Regions from separate parts of the Pelosinus sp. sgz500959 genome, predicted to be linked through region 2. Evidence: a T-box and tRNA genes for the amino acid it is inferred to sense, from the RefSeq annotation. Region 2 holds a T-box; the other holds one or more tRNA genes.
What was found. The T-box of region 2 lies ahead of ACAN52_RS16445 (valine--tRNA ligase). A T-box ahead of a tRNA ligase gene usually reads a tRNA of that ligase, here a tRNA-Val.
Positions count from the first base shown of each region.

Region 1: it has a tRNA-Val gene. The T-box ahead of ACAN52_RS16445 (valine--tRNA ligase) is inferred to sense a tRNA for this amino acid. The anticodon was not compared.

Region 1 is NZ_JBGJZL010000009.1:199,477-209,312, forward strand. It holds gene ACAN52_RS15455 (ATP-binding protein) at 1-947, opposite strand, end outside; gene ACAN52_RS15460 (methyl-accepting chemotaxis protein) at 1,174-2,874, opposite strand; tRNA gene ACAN52_RS15465 (tRNA-Val) at 3,110-3,185, opposite strand; tRNA gene ACAN52_RS15470 (tRNA-Glu) at 3,192-3,266, opposite strand; tRNA gene ACAN52_RS15475 (tRNA-Lys) at 3,273-3,348, opposite strand; tRNA gene ACAN52_RS15480 (tRNA-Phe) at 3,354-3,429, opposite strand; tRNA gene ACAN52_RS15485 (tRNA-Asp) at 3,443-3,518, opposite strand; tRNA gene ACAN52_RS15490 (tRNA-Val) at 3,543-3,618, opposite strand; tRNA gene ACAN52_RS15495 (tRNA-Glu) at 3,625-3,699, opposite strand; tRNA gene ACAN52_RS15500 (tRNA-Lys) at 3,706-3,781, opposite strand; tRNA gene ACAN52_RS15505 (tRNA-Phe) at 3,787-3,862, opposite strand; tRNA gene ACAN52_RS15510 (tRNA-Asp) at 3,876-3,951, opposite strand; tRNA gene ACAN52_RS15515 (tRNA-Val) at 3,976-4,051, opposite strand; tRNA gene ACAN52_RS15520 (tRNA-Glu) at 4,058-4,132, opposite strand; tRNA gene ACAN52_RS15525 (tRNA-Lys) at 4,138-4,213, opposite strand; gene hprK (HPr(Ser) kinase/phosphatase) at 4,304-5,233, opposite strand; gene ACAN52_RS15535 (adenylosuccinate synthase) at 5,270-6,556, opposite strand; gene dnaB (replicative DNA helicase) at 7,166-8,500, opposite strand; gene lonC (Lon family ATP-dependent protease) at 8,522-9,836, opposite strand, start outside.
Region 2 is NZ_JBGJZL010000011.1:5,051-14,886, forward strand. It holds gene ACAN52_RS16445 (valine--tRNA ligase) at 1-1,880, opposite strand, end outside; T-box leader at 1,929-2,163, opposite strand; gene ACAN52_RS16450 (3'-5' exonuclease) at 2,221-2,775, opposite strand; gene ACAN52_RS16455 (aminotransferase class IV) at 2,788-3,660, opposite strand; gene ACAN52_RS16460 (anthranilate synthase component I family protein) at 3,671-4,342, opposite strand; gene ACAN52_RS16465 (hypothetical protein) at 4,372-4,533, opposite strand; gene ACAN52_RS16470 (diguanylate cyclase domain-containing protein) at 4,629-6,932, opposite strand; gene ACAN52_RS16475 (exopolyphosphatase) at 7,193-8,131, opposite strand; gene ACAN52_RS16480 (hypothetical protein) at 8,279-9,334, opposite strand; gene ACAN52_RS16485 (UvrD-helicase domain-containing protein) at 9,327-9,836, opposite strand, start outside.

The DNA.
Region 1 (9,836 bases), on a different contig from region 2:
CCAGTACCTTGATCCTTGATTGATAAGATAATCTGATGGTTCTCCATATAAGTCTTGATCGTCAGATAGGTTCCTGGTGCCATCGAATCCAAACCATTACGTACTAAATTAAGAATCAGTTGCCGGATTTCTCTATCATCTAAAATAATTTCAGAAATCTCTCCCAACTCAACTTTAATATAATTATTTCCTACAATCGCATCGGCTTCAATGAGTGGCATTAGTGATTCAATGATCCTATTAATACTCTCTAACTTCCAACAGCTTGATTTTTCTTTAGCGACTGACAAAAAATCTGAAATAATTGAATTGGCGCGATCTAATTCGGCAATCATTAATTCATAATATTCCCAATATTTAAGGCAATCTTTTTTCTTAATTAACATTTGTAAAAAACCTCTAATAGTTGTCATGGGATTTCTCACTTCATGACCAATACCAGCAGCCATTTTACCAATTAAATTTAATCTTTCAAGATGAGTCATTTCTTTTTCTAATCTTTTACCTTCTGTAATATCACGAAAACTCAACACTCTACCGACAATCCGGTTACCAATACATTGCGGTTTTGAATAAGCCTCAAAATATCTTCCATCCACAAATTCAAAGATATCATGACATTCTCGTTCTGGTTGAGTATAAAGTGTACTTTCCTTTTCGAGATAAATCTCAGGATTCTTAATTTTCTCCACTAGCAAAATAAGTAAACTACCTTGGTTTTTTATTTGTAAAATTTTTTCCCCAACATCCCACATTTCAATGAACTTACGATTATAGTAAGAAATATCCCCTTTGTAATCAAATATAATAATACCATCAACAACTGCATCAAGTGTCCCTTGTAAAATGGATCGTGATTCTTGCATTGCGTCTGTTGATTTATAGCCAATTAGTTCTTGACCCATATCATTATATTCTTTGGCATTACCAAATTCATGATACCCCAACGTTCATAGCAACCCCTTTCCCCATATAACAAGACAATTTTGATCGTTTTACATTTATTACCTTTCGCTAATGTAACAAAAATTTCCTTCCAATAAAATGGTATTTTTTGTCCTTTTAGCACTTTTGTAAAAAATTAACATATTTTTTTAATTGAAAACTGAGAAGGCTTGGCTAAATCAGCGCTGCCCTCCCAGTTTTCATTCTAAAAGATCGTATTAATGATCTTTATACTTTGAACCTTTTAACCACTTCCATCATTCCAGCCGCTAAACCACTAAGGCTCGCAGCATTGGTGTCAATCTCATGCATACCAGCTGTCTGCTCTTCTGCTGAAGCAGCTACAGTTTCAGCACTTGACGAAGTTGCATAGGCAACAGTGCTAATATTCTCGACACTATCAACCATTGTTTGAATACCTTGAGTCGTTTCGCTCACAGCATTTGCAATGTGTTCAATACCACTTTTTACACGACTCATTTTTTCCATAATAACATCAAAACCTTTTTGTGTAGCAATGGTTACTTCTTTACCTTTATCCACTTCACGATTCGCCTGCTGCACTGTCTTAACAGCAAAATTGATCTCAGCACTCATATCATTAATGATCAGTGTAATATCACGTGTGGCACTAGCGCTTTGCTCGGCTAATTTGCGAACTTCTTCTGCCACCACCGCAAAACCACGACCAGCTTCGCCTGCACGTGCTGCCTCAATCGCTGCATTTAGTGCCAGAAGATTAGTTTGTCCAGCAATACTATTAATTAAATCTACAATGCCTTTGATTTTTTCCGATCCTTGGTCTAATTTTCCTGTAACAGCAGTAATCTCATTCATAGATCGACTAATGGATTCATTTTGTGCCACAGACTCAATTAACATATCCATGCCTTTAGCGGCTTCCGCAACGGCATTTTGAGTACTAATATTAACTTCGGCAGTACTCGCATTGATTTCTTCAGAACTTGCTGATATTTCTTGAATGGTCGCAGAAATATGACTAATATTATCTGCATTTTGGGATGAACCTGCTGCGATGGCAGTTACACTTTCTGCAACAGTTTCTACAGCCTTTAATTGTTCACTAACAGAATGACTAAGACCCTCACTCGCTGATGTCAGCGTCTGACTACCATCTGCAATCTGCAAAACAATATCATTAAGGGCTTTCTTCATGTTAATAATAATTGTACCCATATCGCCAATTTCATCATTCATAAGAGGATGTAAATCTTCACCGTTTAGTGTGAGGCTTCCCACCACTGCCAATTCTGTACTGATATTTTTTAAACGCCGAGTTATACTTCTGCTATACCAAATCACTAATAAAATAACTGCGACTGAAATAACGCTGCTAACGATGATTGCTGTATTGGTCTCGCTCTTTGCATTATCAGAAAGAAATATTCCTCTATCATCCATGTACTTTTGCTGCAAGTCATCAACTTCAACAAACTGAGCTGTAATGGCCTGAACAAGTTGTCGTCCTTCAGTTGTCAATTGGTTCAAATTAGGGTCATTATTCTTTTTGGCAGCAATGACTTTATCACCTAAAACAATATAATCATCAACCAATTTAGCTAATTTAGCTCCAGAATTTTTAGCATCCCCCAGGGTTGAGTTATCATTATATTTATGGGCCAATTCACTGCTTTTTTTAATTTTTGTATGATATCCTTGTTCATATATATTGGCACCATCAGGATAAAATAGAAAACCTCGCATATCTAAAAGAGCTTCAGTAAACTGTAAACGAGCACTTTTTACAGTATTCAATTGTACTGCAGTGTGCGTGACTAACGTTCCAGTTGCCTCTCCACTATTCTTAAAATGATAAATCACATATCCTAAAACTGATAATAAAAGACCGATGACTATAATGAATATACTGGAAAGCTGCATAATAATAGAAAAGCGTTTCTTATTCATATTTCCCCTCCATTTTTAGATAAGTCTAAAAATTCATGTTTATACTCTATTATTCTAGATCATCCTACAAATACCTTCGTCTTTTTTGATTTTTCCTCAAAAAAAAAGATCTCCTCCTTATGAATCCTTATATTGTAAATTCGTTTTATTTTGACAAATTCCTGCTTATTCTGACATATTTTTTAATATATCAAAAAACCTCATGCTTATGTAAGCATGAGGTTAATTATTACGATGGTGGGGGATGACGGGATCGAACCGCCGACATCCTGCTTGTAAGGCAGGCGCTCTCCCAGCTGAGCTAATCCCCCGTAATTTGGTGACCCGTGGGGGAATCGAACCCCCGTTATCGCCGTGAAAGGGCGGTGTCTTGACCGCTTGACCAACGGGCCAGAAAATGGTGGCTCACCCGCGGCTCGAACGCGGGACACCCTGATTAAAAGTCAGGTGCTCTACCAACTGAGCTAGTGAACCGGAGATGGTGCCTCAGGGCAGAATCGAACTGCCGACACGAGGATTTTCAGTCCTCTGCTCTACCGACTGAGCTACCGAGGCATAATAATGATAATGGCGACCCAGATCGGATTTGAACCGACGACCTCCGCCGTGACAGGGCGGCATTCTAACCGCTAAACTACTGGGCCGCAAAATGGAGATACGTTAAGAAATGGTGGGGGATGACGGGATCGAACCGCCGACATCCTGCTTGTAAGGCAGGCGCTCTCCCAGCTGAGCTAATCCCCCGTAATTTGGTGACCCGTGGGGGAATCGAACCCCCGTTATCGCCGTGAAAGGGCGGTGTCTTGACCGCTTGACCAACGGGCCAGAAAATGGTGGCTCACCCGCGGCTCGAACGCGGGACACCCTGATTAAAAGTCAGGTGCTCTACCAACTGAGCTAGTGAACCGGAGATGGTGCCTCAGGGCAGAATCGAACTGCCGACACGAGGATTTTCAGTCCTCTGCTCTACCGACTGAGCTACCGAGGCATAATAATGATAATGGCGACCCAGATCGGATTTGAACCGACGACCTCCGCCGTGACAGGGCGGCATTCTAACCGCTAAACTACTGGGCCGCAAAATGGAGATACGTTAAGAAATGGTGGGGGATGACGGGATCGAACCGCCGACATCCTGCTTGTAAGGCAGGCGCTCTCCCAGCTGAGCTAATCCCCCGTAATTTGGTGACCCGTGGGGGAATCGAACCCCCGTTATCGCCGTGAAAGGGCGGTGTCTTGACCGCTTGACCAACGGGCCAGAAATGGTGACCCACGATGGGCTCGAACCATCGACACCCTGATTAAAAGTCAGGTGCTCTACCAACTGAGCTAGTGGATCGCAACGTTCTCACAAGATATGATTATATAGTAATCCATCCTTCTTGTCAACATCTTTTTCGCTATTTTTCATGTTTTTTTGCATTTTTTATTAATCTTGATGATCAGTTAAACAATACTTTCTTTGTTTTTCAATAAATTGTTCTGCTGCATCATAACCAAGATTCTTTAACCTATAATTCATGGCAGCTACTTCGATGATGTTTGAAAGATTACGACCTGGCCGAACAGGGATCGTCTTACAAGGTAACCCTACACCTAAAATTTCATGTTGCTCTTCGTCAATCCCCAAACGATCATAATATCGATCTTGTTTCCACTCTTCTAGGCGAATAACCAGCTGAATTTTTTGTCGTGGCCGTATGGCTCCAATTCCAAATAAAGCTTTAATATTTAAGATGCCAAGCCCTCGAACTTCCATCACATGGCGTAAGACTTCAGGCGCACTACCAATAAGGATATCTTCCCCGCTCCGAATCACGTCAACAGCATCATCAGCCACTAAACGATGACCACGTCTTATGAGTTCTAAAGCTGATTCACTTTTACCAACACCGCTCTCACCAATAATCAGTGTACCAATCCCATGGACATCAACAAGTACAGCATGGATCGTCACACTCGGTGCTAATTTTTGTTCAAGATAATCGGTCAGTTGTGCCATAAAGCGAGTCGTAGGTAAATGTGTTCTCAAAATTGGCAACTGCCGTTCAGTTGCAATTTTGATCCACTCATCAGGTAATTCCATATTACGAGTTATGATTAAACATGGAAATGTAAGATTGATTAGAGCCTGCCACCGTTCATTAGCTAACTCTTTTTCAAGAGATTCTAGAAAAGATATTTCAGTCCTGCCAATGACCTGAATACGCTCTCCATCAAAGTACTGGAGATAACCGGCCAAGACAAGTCCTGGCCGGTTAATATCAGATACTCCTACTAAACTATCTAGGTTAGTATCCGCATTTAGTACTTCAAGAGCAAAACAATCAACAATCTCTTTTAATAATAATTTTGCCATTGTTTTCACCTACATCTATTCTATCAATTATGATTCTTATTTAAACATATCTGCTAAAATAATTGTTTGGTCACGACCAGGTCCTACTGATACAATACCAAGTTTAGTGCCTGCAACTTCACTTAATCGCTCTAAATAAAGACGAGCATTCAGAGGTAAATCTTCATAGAGACGTACACCAGTCGTATCAGTTTCCCAACCTGTGAATTCTTCATAAACAGGCTCAACAGCTGCTAAAGTTTTCAAACTTGCAGGGAATTCATTAATGATTTCACCTTTATATTTATAGGCAACGCATATTTTCAATGTTTTTACAGCATCCAAAATATCTAAACGCGTAATTGCCATATAATCAATACCACTTAAATCAACAGCATAGCGAACTACACAAGCATCAAGCCATCCACAACGACGCGGCCGACCAGTTGTTGTACCATACTCATGACCAGCTTCTCTGATATGGTCACCCATTTCATCAAATAATTCTGTTGGGAAAGGTCCTTCACCAACACGAGTTGTGTAAGCTTTGACTACACCAACTACATTATTGATCTTAGTCGGTCCAATACCTGCTCCTACACCTACACCACCAGCGATAGGATTAGAAGAAGTAACATAAGGATAAGTACCATGATCCAGATCAAGCATAGTAGCTTGCGCTCCTTCAAACAAGACTTTTTTACCTTGTTTGAGGGCTTGATTTAAGGTTGCTGATGTATCAACAACATAAGAGCGTAATTCTTCAGCATAACCTAAATATTCATTTTTGACTGTTTCATAGTCAAAGCCTTCAACACCATAAACAGCCTTAAATAAATGATTTTTTGCATCTAGATTACGTTTGAGTTTTTCTGCAAACTCCTCAGCATCCATAAGGTCAACCATACGAATACCGCACCGAGAGTTTTTATCCATATAACATGGACCAATACCACGTTTCGTTGTACCGATTTTATGATCTCCACGATATTCTTCTTCGACTTCATCAAGTAAACGATGATAAGGCATAATCACATGAGCACGATTGGAAATTTTTAATCCTACAGTCTCAAAACCTTTTTCTTGCATGCCTTTAATTTCTTTGATCATTACAGCTGGATCAATTACCACACCGTTACCAACAACGCAAGTTTTTCCTTTATATAAAATCCCTGACGGTAACAAATGGAGTTTAAATTCTTTACCAGCTACAACAACAGTGTGCCCTGCATTATTGCCTCCTTGATAACGAGCAACAACATCGGCCTGTTCTGCTAAATAATCGACAATCTTACCTTTACCTTCATCGCCCCATTGTGTACCCATAACTACGATTGCTGACATAAACTTCACCCTTCCCATTCTTATAGGAGACCGAACATTATATTATTACCTAATACAAGACTTCAGTCTCTTTTATATTTTATTCTTACTTTTAACAACCTAATTTTATCCATAATGGTATTAACATATCAGAATAACTTATGCACACTTTGTGGATAACTCTGTTGATAAGTTGTTTGCAAATTTTATTTATACATATTTTATCCAATATGAAAAAAAGAAATCCAAATAACATTCTTATATTTAAAAATGTTAATAACTTTACAATTTCCCCTTAACATCATAGCATTTTACTCTTATAGTGTCAATTTCATTTCGAATGTTCTCGTCCTATATTTATGTATTGTTCGGATTTTATTCATTAGATCTTATCTTATCCACTGTATACCTACTTTATATGAACGGTACACTTCGTTAGCTGATAATCAAAAAATACTTCGCCCCTTCTGATATCGAGAAAGTGTTATACTTTCTGATTACGTAAGAAAAGACTTGGCTTGTGCCAAGTCCTCAGACGCAGGCATAAGCCTTAGTCATTCTTACTTGAAATCGAGAAAGTGATATGCTTTCCGATTCCGCCAGAAAAGAGGCGTTAGTCAGTACTGGCCTCTATTCTGGTAACTTTGATAAATCACTAAACTTAGTAAATTGTTTATGGAAAAATAATTGAACCGTATCGACGGGACCATTACGATGTTTCGCAATGATGACTTCTGTAATATTTTTTTGTTCACTATCAGGATTATAATAATCATCCCGATATAAGAACGCTACAATATCAGCATCTTGCTCAAGAGAACCTGATTCTCGAAGATCGCTAAGCATAGGTTTTTTGACCTGCCGCGATTCTACACTACGGCTAAGCTGGGACAAGGCAATGACTGGTACGCCAATTTCCCGAGCGAGTCCTTTTAGAGATCGAGATATTTCAGAAATTTCTTGTTGACGATTTTCGCTCCCCTTGCCTTTACTGCTCCCCTGCATGAGTTGCAAATAATCAATAATGATCAATTGCAAATCGTACTCAATTTTGAGTCTTCTAGCTTTAGAGCGCATTTCCATAACCGTAATACCTGATGTATCATCAATAAAAATAGGCGCTGCAGATAGTCTATCTGCTCCACTAACTAGTTTTGTCCAATCATTAGCTTCAAGTTCACCAATACGCAGCCTCTGAGAATCAATAGTCGACTCTGCGCACAACATACGTTGAACAAGTTGCTCTTTTGACATTTCCAGACTAAAGAAAGCCACGGCTTTCTTTTCCTTGATACCAATATGTTGAGCAATATTGAGTACAAAGGCTGTCTTTCCCATACTTGGTCTCGCTGCAATCAGGATAAGGTCAGATGGCTGTAAACCTGATGTCAATCGATCTAAATCTTTAAATCCTGTCGAGAGTCCAGTAATGCTCCCTTTCGAAGCATACAACTGCTCAATTTTATTGAATGCATCAAAGATAATACTTTTTATCGGCGTAAAATCTTTCCCTGATTTGCGACTTGATACGGCTAATATGGTTTTTTCTGCAGTATCTAAAATACCAGCGACTTCCTCGCTACCTTCATACCCCATACTAGCAATATTAGTAGCCGCATTAATAAGTTGGCGGAGTAGTGCTTTTTCTTCTACTATTTTCGCATGATACAGTACATTGGCAGCAGTTGGAACACTATTCGTCAATGATGTGATATAAGAAATACCGCCTGCAGTTTCTAACTTGTCGATTTTACGCAAAAACTCAATAACGGTAACCATATCGACTGCATCATTTTTATTGAATAGTTCGAGCATGGCATTATAGATCAGCCTATGAGCCTCACGATAACAATCTTCAGGTCGCAAAAATTCAGCAACCTTAGAAATAGCTTCTCGCTCAATGAGCATCGCTCCAAGTACTGCTTGTTCAGCTTCAATATTTTGTGGTGGTATTCTATCTAACAAAAGCTTATCTCACCCCGATTCCTATGCGCTTTTCTGTTTAGTATCATTCAATAAAATTTCGATGGCTTCTTCGACATTTTCAACAGGAATAATCGTTAAACCTAAGTGTCCATGTGGAATATCTTTCTCATTTTCTTTAGGAATAATCATTCGAGTCATGCCAGCCTGTTTGGCACCATAGGCTTTTTCGAATACACCGCCGACAGCTTTGACCTTACCTTGGATGGAAATTTCACCTGTGATTGCGATATCCTGCCAAATAGGCTTTTGAGTAATTGCCGAGATAATAGCAATCACAATCGCAGTGCCTGCTGACGGTCCATCAATGCGACCTCCACCAATAATATTAATATGAAGATCATAATTTCCCAAATCTTCACCAGTGGTTTTTCTCACTACAGCGGCAGCATTAAAGACAGAGTCTTTAGCCATACTACCTGCTGTATCATTAAAACGTATTCGTCCCTTGCCTTTCTCAGAAGCAGGGAAAGCAACTGCTTCGATTTCTAGTACTGAACCAAGATACCCAGATACCCCAAGTCCAAATACTTTGCCGACTTCTCCAGTTTCAGTGCCTTTACGACTCACATAAGGACTCAAGCGACTCACCTGAACTACTTTATAAATATCTTCACAGTTGATAACAACTTGATCAATATCTCCAGCACGATACAAGGCTAACCCAAATGCATCCGATAAAATATTAATGGCTTTACGTCCTTCAATCGTATACTCACTAATAAGGGATGCCACATCAGGCTCTAGTGTTACCTTTAACTTAAGAGCTGCATTCGATACGATTTCTTCAATATGTTTTGGCGTTAATGGTTCAAAATAAATTTCAGCGGAACGCGATCGAATCGCCGGATTAATATCAGAAGCATCACGCGTGGTTGCTCCAATCAAAATAAAATCTGCTGGAGCACCATCTTCAAATAACTTTTTAATATATTTGGGAACATTAGGATCAGAAGGATCATAATAGGCTGAGTCAAATGAGACTCGTTTATCTTCTAAGACTTTAAGCAATTTATTTTGTAGCATTGCATCCATTTCGCCAATTTCATCAATGAACAAAATACCACCATGGGCATCTGTTGCCAAACCGGTCTTAGGCTCAGGAACACCAGTCTCTGCTAAATCTCTTCTAGCCCCTTGGTAAATAGGATCATGAACGGACCCTAATAAAGGGTTAGTCATTCCTCTGGAATCCCAACGCAGAGTTGTTCCATCCACTTCAACGAAAGGAGCATCACCCGCAAAAGGAGTAAATTTAAGTTTTTTGGCAGCTTCAAGGACAAGGCGGGCAGCTGTTGTTTTACCAACTCCTGGCGGG
Region 2 (9,836 bases):
GTTTTGCCAAAACGACTTAAAATCCATCGATCAGCTAAAGTAAAACTATTATTTTCTCGCGCAGTCACTCCATAACTTTCTAACTTAGAAACCTGGTCCACATCTTCTAGATTCATTAGTACAAAGCGAGAAGCATTCCAGAGTTTATTTGCAAAATTGCGGCTTGACTCTACTCGTTCCCAATAAAAACGCATATCATTGCCCGGAGTATTTCCTGTTACTAAAGTGAAGCGCAGAGTATCAGCACCATTTTTTTCAATGACTTCTAATGGATCAATACCATTGCCCAAAGACTTACTCATTTTGCGCCCCTGAGAATCTCGAACTAATCCATGAATAAATACATGTTTAAACGGAATTTCTTTTTTGAATTCTAGCCCCATCATAATCATTCGAGCTACCCAAAAGAAAATTATATCATAACCAGTCACAAGTACACTGGTTGGATAAAACTGCTGCAATTCATCTGTGTCCTCAGGCCACCCCATGGTAGAGAAAGGCCATAATCCCGAACTAAACCAAGTGTCTAATACATCAGAATCTTGCTGAATACTATGGCTACCACATGTAGGACAAACTGTAATATCTTCTCGTGCTACAATGGTTGCACCACATTCACAATACCAAGCAGGAATGCGATGTCCCCACCAAATTTGTCGTGAGATGCACCAATCACGAATATTATCCATCCAGTTAATATAAGTTTTGGTAAAACGTTCAGGCACAAATTGAATTTTACCTGAATTTACAGCTTCAATCGCAGGATCAGCTAAAGACTGCATATTAACAAACCATTGTTTCGAAACCAGTGGTTCTACAACTGTGGTACAACGTTGACAATGACCGACTGCGTGTTGATGATCATCAATTTTGACCAAATAACCTTCTTCTTTTAGATCGTTTACTAATGCCTTACGACACTCGTAACGATCCATTCCCGCATATTTGCCAGTCTCTGCTGCCATAGTTCCGTCATTGGTAATGACAACGATTTGCGGCAGCTTATGACGAAGTCCCATTTCAAAGTCATTCGGATCATGAGCTGGAGTAATTTTTACAGCTCCTGTACCAAAAGCCTGATCTACATATTCATCAGCAATCACTGGAATAGAACGTCCTACTAAAGGTAAAATTAAGTTCTTACCAATTAAATGGCTATATCGTATATCCTCTGGATTGACAGCAACAGCCGTATCACCCAAAATCGTTTCTGGACGAGTCGTCGCCACACTCAAAAATTCTCCTGAACACCCTTCCACAGGATAACGAACATGATATAGATGACCTGGTTTGTCTTCATGCTCAACTTCAATATCACTTAAGGCCGTATTGCAGCGTGGACACCAATTGGTGATACGATTTCCTTGATAAATAAGACCTTTCTCATAGAGGGACACAAACACTTCCCGCACGGCCTTAGAGCAGCCCTCATCCATCGTAAACCGTTCTCGCTGCCAATCACAAGAAGCCCCTAAACTTTTTAATTGTTTAATAATCCGATCCCCATATTGTTCTTTCCATTCCCATACTTTTTCGATAAATTTTTCTCTGCCTAAATCATGGCGGGTAATACCATCTTGCGCCAGCATTTCTTCAACCTTAATTTGCGTAGCAATGCCAGCATGATCTGTACCTGGCATCCATAAGGTATTATAACCTTGCATTCGGCGAAAACGAATCAGAATATCTTGCAGAGCATTATCTAGGGCATGTCCCATATGAAGTTGTCCTGTTACATTTGGTGGCGGAATCACAATACTAAAAGGCTTTTTCCCTTTATCCACTTCATCATGAAATAAACCATGATCTTCCCAATATTTATACCATTTTTCTTCTACTGCCTGGGGATCGTATACTGTTGGAATATTCTTTTCTGTCAAAATTAGCGCCTCCTCGTTATTATACAAAAATAAAAAGCCCTCTCATCCTAAAAGGACGAAAGAGCATACTCTCGTGGTACCACCTTGTTTTACCGCCAATAGCCATAGAAAATGCCTACGCGGACTCTACTGCCATAACGGGGCATACCGGCAACACTTACTATCAGTTCAGCGCTGCAGCTCAAGGACTACCTTCCCCTATTCCACTCCGAGAGATCTTTCAGCCACGGATCTCTTCTCTGAACGGCGGTCACAGGGTACTCCTCCCTATCATAGCTTATCGAAATATATCACCTATAATATACTCATAAGACATAGTATTTGTCAAGTTTATGCTACTTTATGCAAAATCTTTGACGGGTAGCTTTAATATATGCATTAACTGTAAAAAGTTATTAATTCTTAATTCTCGCCCAGCCAAAATGGCAATTTTTGCACATGTGCGGGCATCGTGAAGAGCATTATGGTGTTCAAAATCAATATTGAATCTTTGGGCTAGTGTATTGAGCTTATAATTATCTTCACCGGGCCATGTTTTTTTTGCAATTTGTACCGTACAAGCATATTTCATAGTAGGCACTGGTAAGGAATACGTTTGCAAAATACTGCGCAATACACTGATATCAAAAGCAGCATTATGGGCCAGAACAATTTTATTTTCAATATGAGGACAAATACGCTCCCATAATTGATCAAACGTTGGTTTATGCATCACATCTTCGGGCTGAATACCATGTACTTCGATATTACGATAATCAAATTTCATTACAGGAGGACGGATTAACGAATAAGCTGAACGGACAATCTGTCCATTTTCTACAGTAACAGCTGCCAAACTACATACACTTGAACGGCTGGCGTTGGCAGTTTCAAAATCAATTGCAACAAAATTCATTCTTAATTGGCGCTAGGTTGCGCTCTGACTCCTCTCAGTCTTAATTTTATATTCTTTTTGTAATAATTTCGTTATCTTACCGGGGCGACCATCTTTGACGATACGTTGGTCTAATATGGTCACAGCCATAATTTCAAGCAATGAACTGGTAATAAACATTTCGGATATTCCTAATAGTTCATCAGGATCAACTTGTCGTTCTTCTACCCTAAGACCTGCCTGATAGGCAATTTTTAGCACAAGGGCACGAGTAATACCTGGCAGCAGCCCACTCTTTTCATCAGGAGTAATCAAGCGATCATCAATTACAAAAAAAACATTGCACATTGTACCTTCGGCAACATTCCCCTTTGTATTAAGTAATAAGGCTTCGTTTGCTCCTTTATGCCGCGCTTCGGATTTCGCCAAGATATGATCAAGATAATTGGCAACTTTAAGGCCACATAAGGGTGAAGTGAGGTTGCGCCTTATGCTCGCTGTAACCATACTCCACCCTTGCTCGTACACGTCAGCACCAAGAAGCTGAATGGGATAAGCAAAGACAGCAACCGTTACTTGCCCACAGGTTGATGGATCGGGACGACTCGCACCAATCCCCCGGGTTACAGTAAGACGAAGGGAAGCCTCTTGCAGTTTATTTTTTTCTAACGTCTGATAAATGGCAGAAGATAATACTTCAGCATCAAACCATTCAGGCCATCCTAATACAAGACTACTAGCATGGAGACGTTTCAAATGTTCCTCTAAACAAAAAACGTTACCTTGATAAACGCGCATGGTTTCAAATAAACCATGACCGTATAAAAAGCCATGATCGAAGGGCGAAATGCTAGCCTCACTTTCCAGAACCATTTTATCATTTAGATAGATCCAATTATCCTGCATTATACTCTCCTTACACCTTGTAGCCTAAAGCACCCATTAATGCCCGTCCTTTATCCAAGGTTTCCTGATATTCTAATTCAGGTACAGAATCAGCAACAATTCTGCCACCAACGTAAAAATTAGCTTGTCCATCTTTTATAATCAATGTACGAATGACAATATTCAAATCTGCATCACCATTAAAGTCAATATAACCAATAGAACCTGTATAAATTCCCCGTTGTATAGACTCTTGTTCTGCAATAATTTCCATAGCCCGTACTTTTGGTGCCCCCGTGATCGACCCTCCAAGAAAAGAAGCCATGATCACATCGATAATATCCTTATTTTTAGAAAGCCGACCTATCACTGTCGATACCAAATGAAAAACCGTAGCGTACTCCTCTAAGCGAATGAGATCTGGCACGCAGACACTGCCATATTCACATACCCGCCCTAAATCATTACGTTCTAGGTCAATAATCATAATCAGTTCTGCTTGATCTTTCTCGCTGCTTAAAAGTTCTTGCCGTAAGTGTTGATCAGACTGTTCGTCAATACCACGAGGTCTTGTACCTTTTATAGGCCTAGCTTCAACCATTCTATCTTGCAAAAGCAAATATCGCTCAGGGGATGCACTCGCTACCACCACTTCAGGAAAATGTAAATAAGCAGCAAAAGGAGCAGGATTACTATAGCGCAAATAACGATATAAGTCAAAAGAAGGGACTGTTAATGGTGCTGAAAAATTAAAATATGAGTAGGTGCCAAATTCTCAATTTCTGAAATACTAATTTTATCATTACGCGCTACCTTAATATCCTGTCCAAGTTCACCAAGATATTGGATTAGATTATATACAAAGGAATCATAGTTATCAATTACAAAAATCATTAGGACCTCCACAACAGGATAATAATCCTATTATGCCACAAAACTCAAAAAACCTCTACCTAACTAGTTTACTAGTAAAATAGAGATTTTAAATCTTAACATTCTTTTGTAGTATCGATAAGTTGATGATTTGTAGCAGCGATTTCTCTCATGATAACTTGGTGCCTCTCAGCTCCTAAGTCAAGAGTTTTAGCAACTATATTTTTAAAGATTTCAACTAAATTAGGATCAAACTGAGTACCAACACATCGTTCAATTTCAGCGATTGCATCATCATGGCATATCGCATCACGATAAGGACGCTCATTTGTCATTGCGTCATAAGCGTCGACAATGGATAAAATACGACAAGCAAGTGGTATGGCTTCGCCTTTAATGCCCAGTGGATAACCTTGTCCATTCCACCATTCCTGATGTTTGAGTATCCAGTCAGCAATAGGGGCCAACTCACCGGAAGACTGAGCAATACGATAACCAATTTCACAATGACGTTTCATAATCTCAAACTCACTATCAGTTAAGCGCCCTGGCTTAAATAAAATTTCATCAGGTATACCAACTTTCCCAATATCATGAAAACGACCAAATAAACGTAAGTCTGATAGCCGACTATCGGATAACCCGATTGCCATTGCTAATTCCACAATCAAATATTGTAATCGATCAGCATGACCACTGGTAACAAAATCACGCGCTTCTAATGCCTTTGCAAGGGTCTGAACAATAGAACTTCTAATGCTTTGGCTACTATGTAATTTTTCGCGGTACATGTTATCATCAGCAATCTTAAATACTTCATATAAACTTTGTTCTGGCTGGCTGCGCAGACCTATCCCTAGGGAAATACTCATTGGTATTTTAAGATTATCCTTACGAAATTGGCTAACGCACTCTCGGATCTTATGACAGACATTTTCAACTTCTATCTGATCTTTATTCGGCAACAAAATGGCAAACTCATCGCCACCGACACGCGCTATCTCATCTTTCGCCGACAAACAACTTTCAATTATTTTAACAGCGCTCATTAATAATTCATCCCCAGCTTGATGGCCAAAGGTATCATTTACTAATTTCAAGCCATCAATATCGCACATAATAATGCCAATAGGAACTTGACAACTGTCACTTAATTGTTGAATTTTTTCTTCAAAATAGGATCGATTATATAGCCCTGTCACCTTATCATGCAGTGCATAATACTGAAGCTTACACTCCAGTTCTTTGCGTGTCGTGATTTCTCTAGCAATAGCAATGACTTCATTTATACCGCTTTTCAATATTCGTATTTCTTGGTATTTCAAAACACCTTGTTCAATCTGTTGATATTCAAAAACTTGGGTAACCCCTGTCAAAAGAGTTTTTTCTATGTTATCCATGAGTATTGATGAATATTCTGGCAATAAAAAAGTTTCTATTTTCTCTCCAATTCTTCCCTGCATGTCTATCGCCCATTCTAATTCTTTGCCCTTTTTATAATCAAGTAACGTTCCATGTTGATCCAATTGAAAAATAGAGTCTGGCAATGCATCAATCAAGGCTTGATTACGTTTTTGACTCGTTTGTAATTCTTCATGGAGCAACAGATTGACTAAGGCAATGGATGCTAATTCGGCAAAACTGTCTAACATGAGTCGTTCTTCTTTATCAAATACATGATGCTCCGTATAGTTCATACTAAATACACCAATGACTTCTCCCCCTGCTTTTAAAGGGAGCCCAATCGCTGTACGCAAAAGATTATAAGGGTGACCTGTCAATCGATCTTCCCATTTGTGATAATGATCAATGACGAGTGTTTCTTCATTTTTCCATACTTGGCCGATTAACCCTTCACCTTTTTTTACACTGGTCTTAATTTCATCTACAGAAAATCCATCAATGACTTTAGATTTCATCAGCATATCATTTTTATCAAGTAAATAAATATAACCAAATTGGGCACCACTTAATGCCATCATTTTACTTACGACAATGGCAAAAGGATCTTGTACCTTATACTCCTGTACTAAAATGAGAGAAGCTTCATGTAAGGCATATAAACACTCATTTCGACGGCTAACTTGCTCTTCACGATTCAATATTTCATCAAATTGTTGCTTTAACTCTTCTTCTTGGGCAATTAATTCTTCATAAGCTAGCATCGTTTCTTCATGTTTTTCTTGTAATTTTTGCTCTGATTCCACAATAATCTTCATATGCTGAAAAATTAATCGATAAAGTAATACTGCAGTAATCCCAACAAATAACCAGCCCTTTACAATTTCAATAGTAATAACTGACACTGGATCGGAAATAAAATAATGTAATACACGATCTGATAGTAAAATCCATAAAATACTGGTTACTGCATAAACCATCGTAATTTTAAAAGCAATTGAAGATGCCCGTCGAACCATGATGCCCACTCCTTATAATGCCCTTTTTCTGTATCATTCGATATTTTTTTTATTTTTCCTGTATTATGTCAAACAGAACTAACAATAAGCAAAACCTTAACCATGGTTACTTGATACTATTTTGATTGTACAACAAATAACCGCCCAGTCTTATATAGAGCTACTCATAAAATAAGTTTGAAAGTCTTCCTCTCAAATCTATCTTGTGAGCAGTCCCCATATATAAAAGGCGGTTAGTATGCCATATGTAAATTAAAAATTTAAGCGTCAGCGTTTATTTTTTCAATGAGTTCTTGTAACACAAGATCAGCCTGATTATGATTAACTTGACAAGTTCCGGCATTGAGATGTCCGCCTCCACCGTATTTAAGCATTAGCTCGCCAATATTGGTATTGGATGTACGATTGAAAATGGACTTACCAACTGTAAACACCGTATTTTGCTTTTGGAATCCCCACATTCTGTGGATTGAAATATTACACTCCGGAAATAATGCATAAACCATAAAGCGATTACCACTATAAATAATTTCTTCCTGCTGTAAATCTAAAACAACTAAATTATTATGAACTGTTGCACAACGCTTAATCTGTTCTTTAAACTTTTCCGCATGCTCAAAATAAAGATCGACTCGCTCTTGCACATCAGGTAATAACATGATTTCATCAATTGTATTCGTGCGGCAATAATCAATCAGTTCCATCATCAAATTATAGTTTGATATTCTAAATTCTCTAAATCTTCCAAGTCCAGTCCGAGCATCCATTAAAAAATTGAGTAGTGCCCAATCGGTTGGATTCAATACTTCTTCTAAATTGTACTGAGCTGAATCCGCTTTATCCACCGCTACCATCATATCTTCAGAGACCTGAGGGAATCGTTCGCGTCCACCAAAATATTCATAAACAACACGCGCTGCTGATGGAGCATCAGGATTGATAATATGATTCTCTGGGTGTCCCTTTACACGGAATGTCTCGCTTAAATGATGATCGAAAGCCAAATATACGCCTGGAACATAGGGTAAATTTGTAGTGATATCATTCTCCGTGACTGCAATCTTACCATCTTGCATGTCTTTTGGATGAACAAATTTAATTTCTTTTAGTATATTAAGTTCTTTTAACAATACTGCACAAACCAATCCATCGAAATCACTGCGTGTCACTAATCTAAATGTTCTATCTCCATTTTCCATAATACCCCTCCTGCATCCTATCTCGACTATGATCTTGGTATGACAGATATAGTCATAAAAATTACTATTTCTTACTCACTTTTATTCTCTCTACAATATGGTTTATCCTGCTAAAAAATGTGGAATTACAATATTATTACCCACTCCTTATTTCCAGCGTAAACCTAAAGCACCTTTTATTTTTTTCAAAATGACTTCATCTAAATTTTCTTCTGCCCACTTCTCAACAGCTGCATTTAAATGTTCTTGTTGCCATTTTTCACATATGTTCGTAAAGTATTCATTTGCTACTTGATCAGTCGCTTTCATTTTTTCAACAAAAGCATTCATCGCCAAATTTTTTTGTGCAATACTGAGCAGTTCACCTTGCATTTCTTTTGTTTCAGACATCATGCGCCGATACTCTATCATTTGCAACTGCAATTCTTGCTGCATCACATTCATATCACGAACACTGCTACTGATCTCATGAGCAACCTCAACCATTCCATTCTGCATGCCCTTTAACTGCTCTACTTCAGCCTGTAAAGATTGATAAGCGGGTACCATTTCTTGGGTATATTGCTTTAGGTAGGTACTGATTTCTTTTAACTCAGCAAAGGTTTCTGCCGATTGGACTGCACATTGACTACCCAGTTCACCAATCATTTTAAAAGTACTGACCACATCCTGTTGTTGCGCTCCAGTATGGCTTAAAAGTTCCTTATGCTGCTCTAATTTTCGAGTCAATTCACTATGCATATTTAATATTTTGTTCATATCAGTATGCATGTTTTTCATTGTGAGCTCTGTTGACTGTTGTGCATCCCCTACGATCTCTAATTCTGTTCCTAGAGTTCCATAAAAAGGGATAATCTCATCTAGATACTTTTGTAAATATTCTTGAATATGATTGAGTTGTTTCCATGATTGCTCAACATTTTCAGAATACATTTCACCTCTGGCTTGCATTTCTTCAGTATGTAATTGTATTTTTTTTAGGTTATCACTAATCGTTGAATACACATCATTCGCCTGAGTAAACTGTTGATTTACTTTTGGTAATAATGTTTCTATTTCATTTTTCAAGGCAAAATTTTCTGCAGTCTTATGGAATTCTTCCATAACTCCATGTAGACTCAAAATTCCTTCTTGTAAGGAACTTAAACTCTGTGAGCTTTTTACAAACCCATCTAATAATTTTTCCAACTGTTTCTCACTCATCAGATGCAAACTCCTTTTTGACCATTTCAATACCATGTAAACAATCATCACATTTTTTTTGATACTCGTGAAACTTCGGTCCTAAATAGTTATCATAAACTAATTTCATAAAGTCATGATTATCAACCGATTGAGCAATGACTTCATGTATGACAGCAAGAGGTTTCACAAACATAGTTTCTACTTCCGTAGGGCTTGTCATAATTTGCAGTAAAACAAATAAACGAACTTGATCATCCTCTAACTCTTCTGCAAGCTGCCACGCCTCATCATTTTCATCTGCCGCTAAAAACTTCTTGATCGCCTCCAAATACAAACCTTGTTCACGAAAAATTTTCCCCTCACATCGCAAAACCCCAATTTGTTCATTCATGTCAGCATATCCCTGCATGGCTTGCTCATAATTCCCTAGGCGTTCTTGATTCCGAGCATCATTGAGGATTTCCTGACGATTGGCACTTCTGGTTAGTTCCATCGAAGCAGAATCAAAAGTTTTTATGAT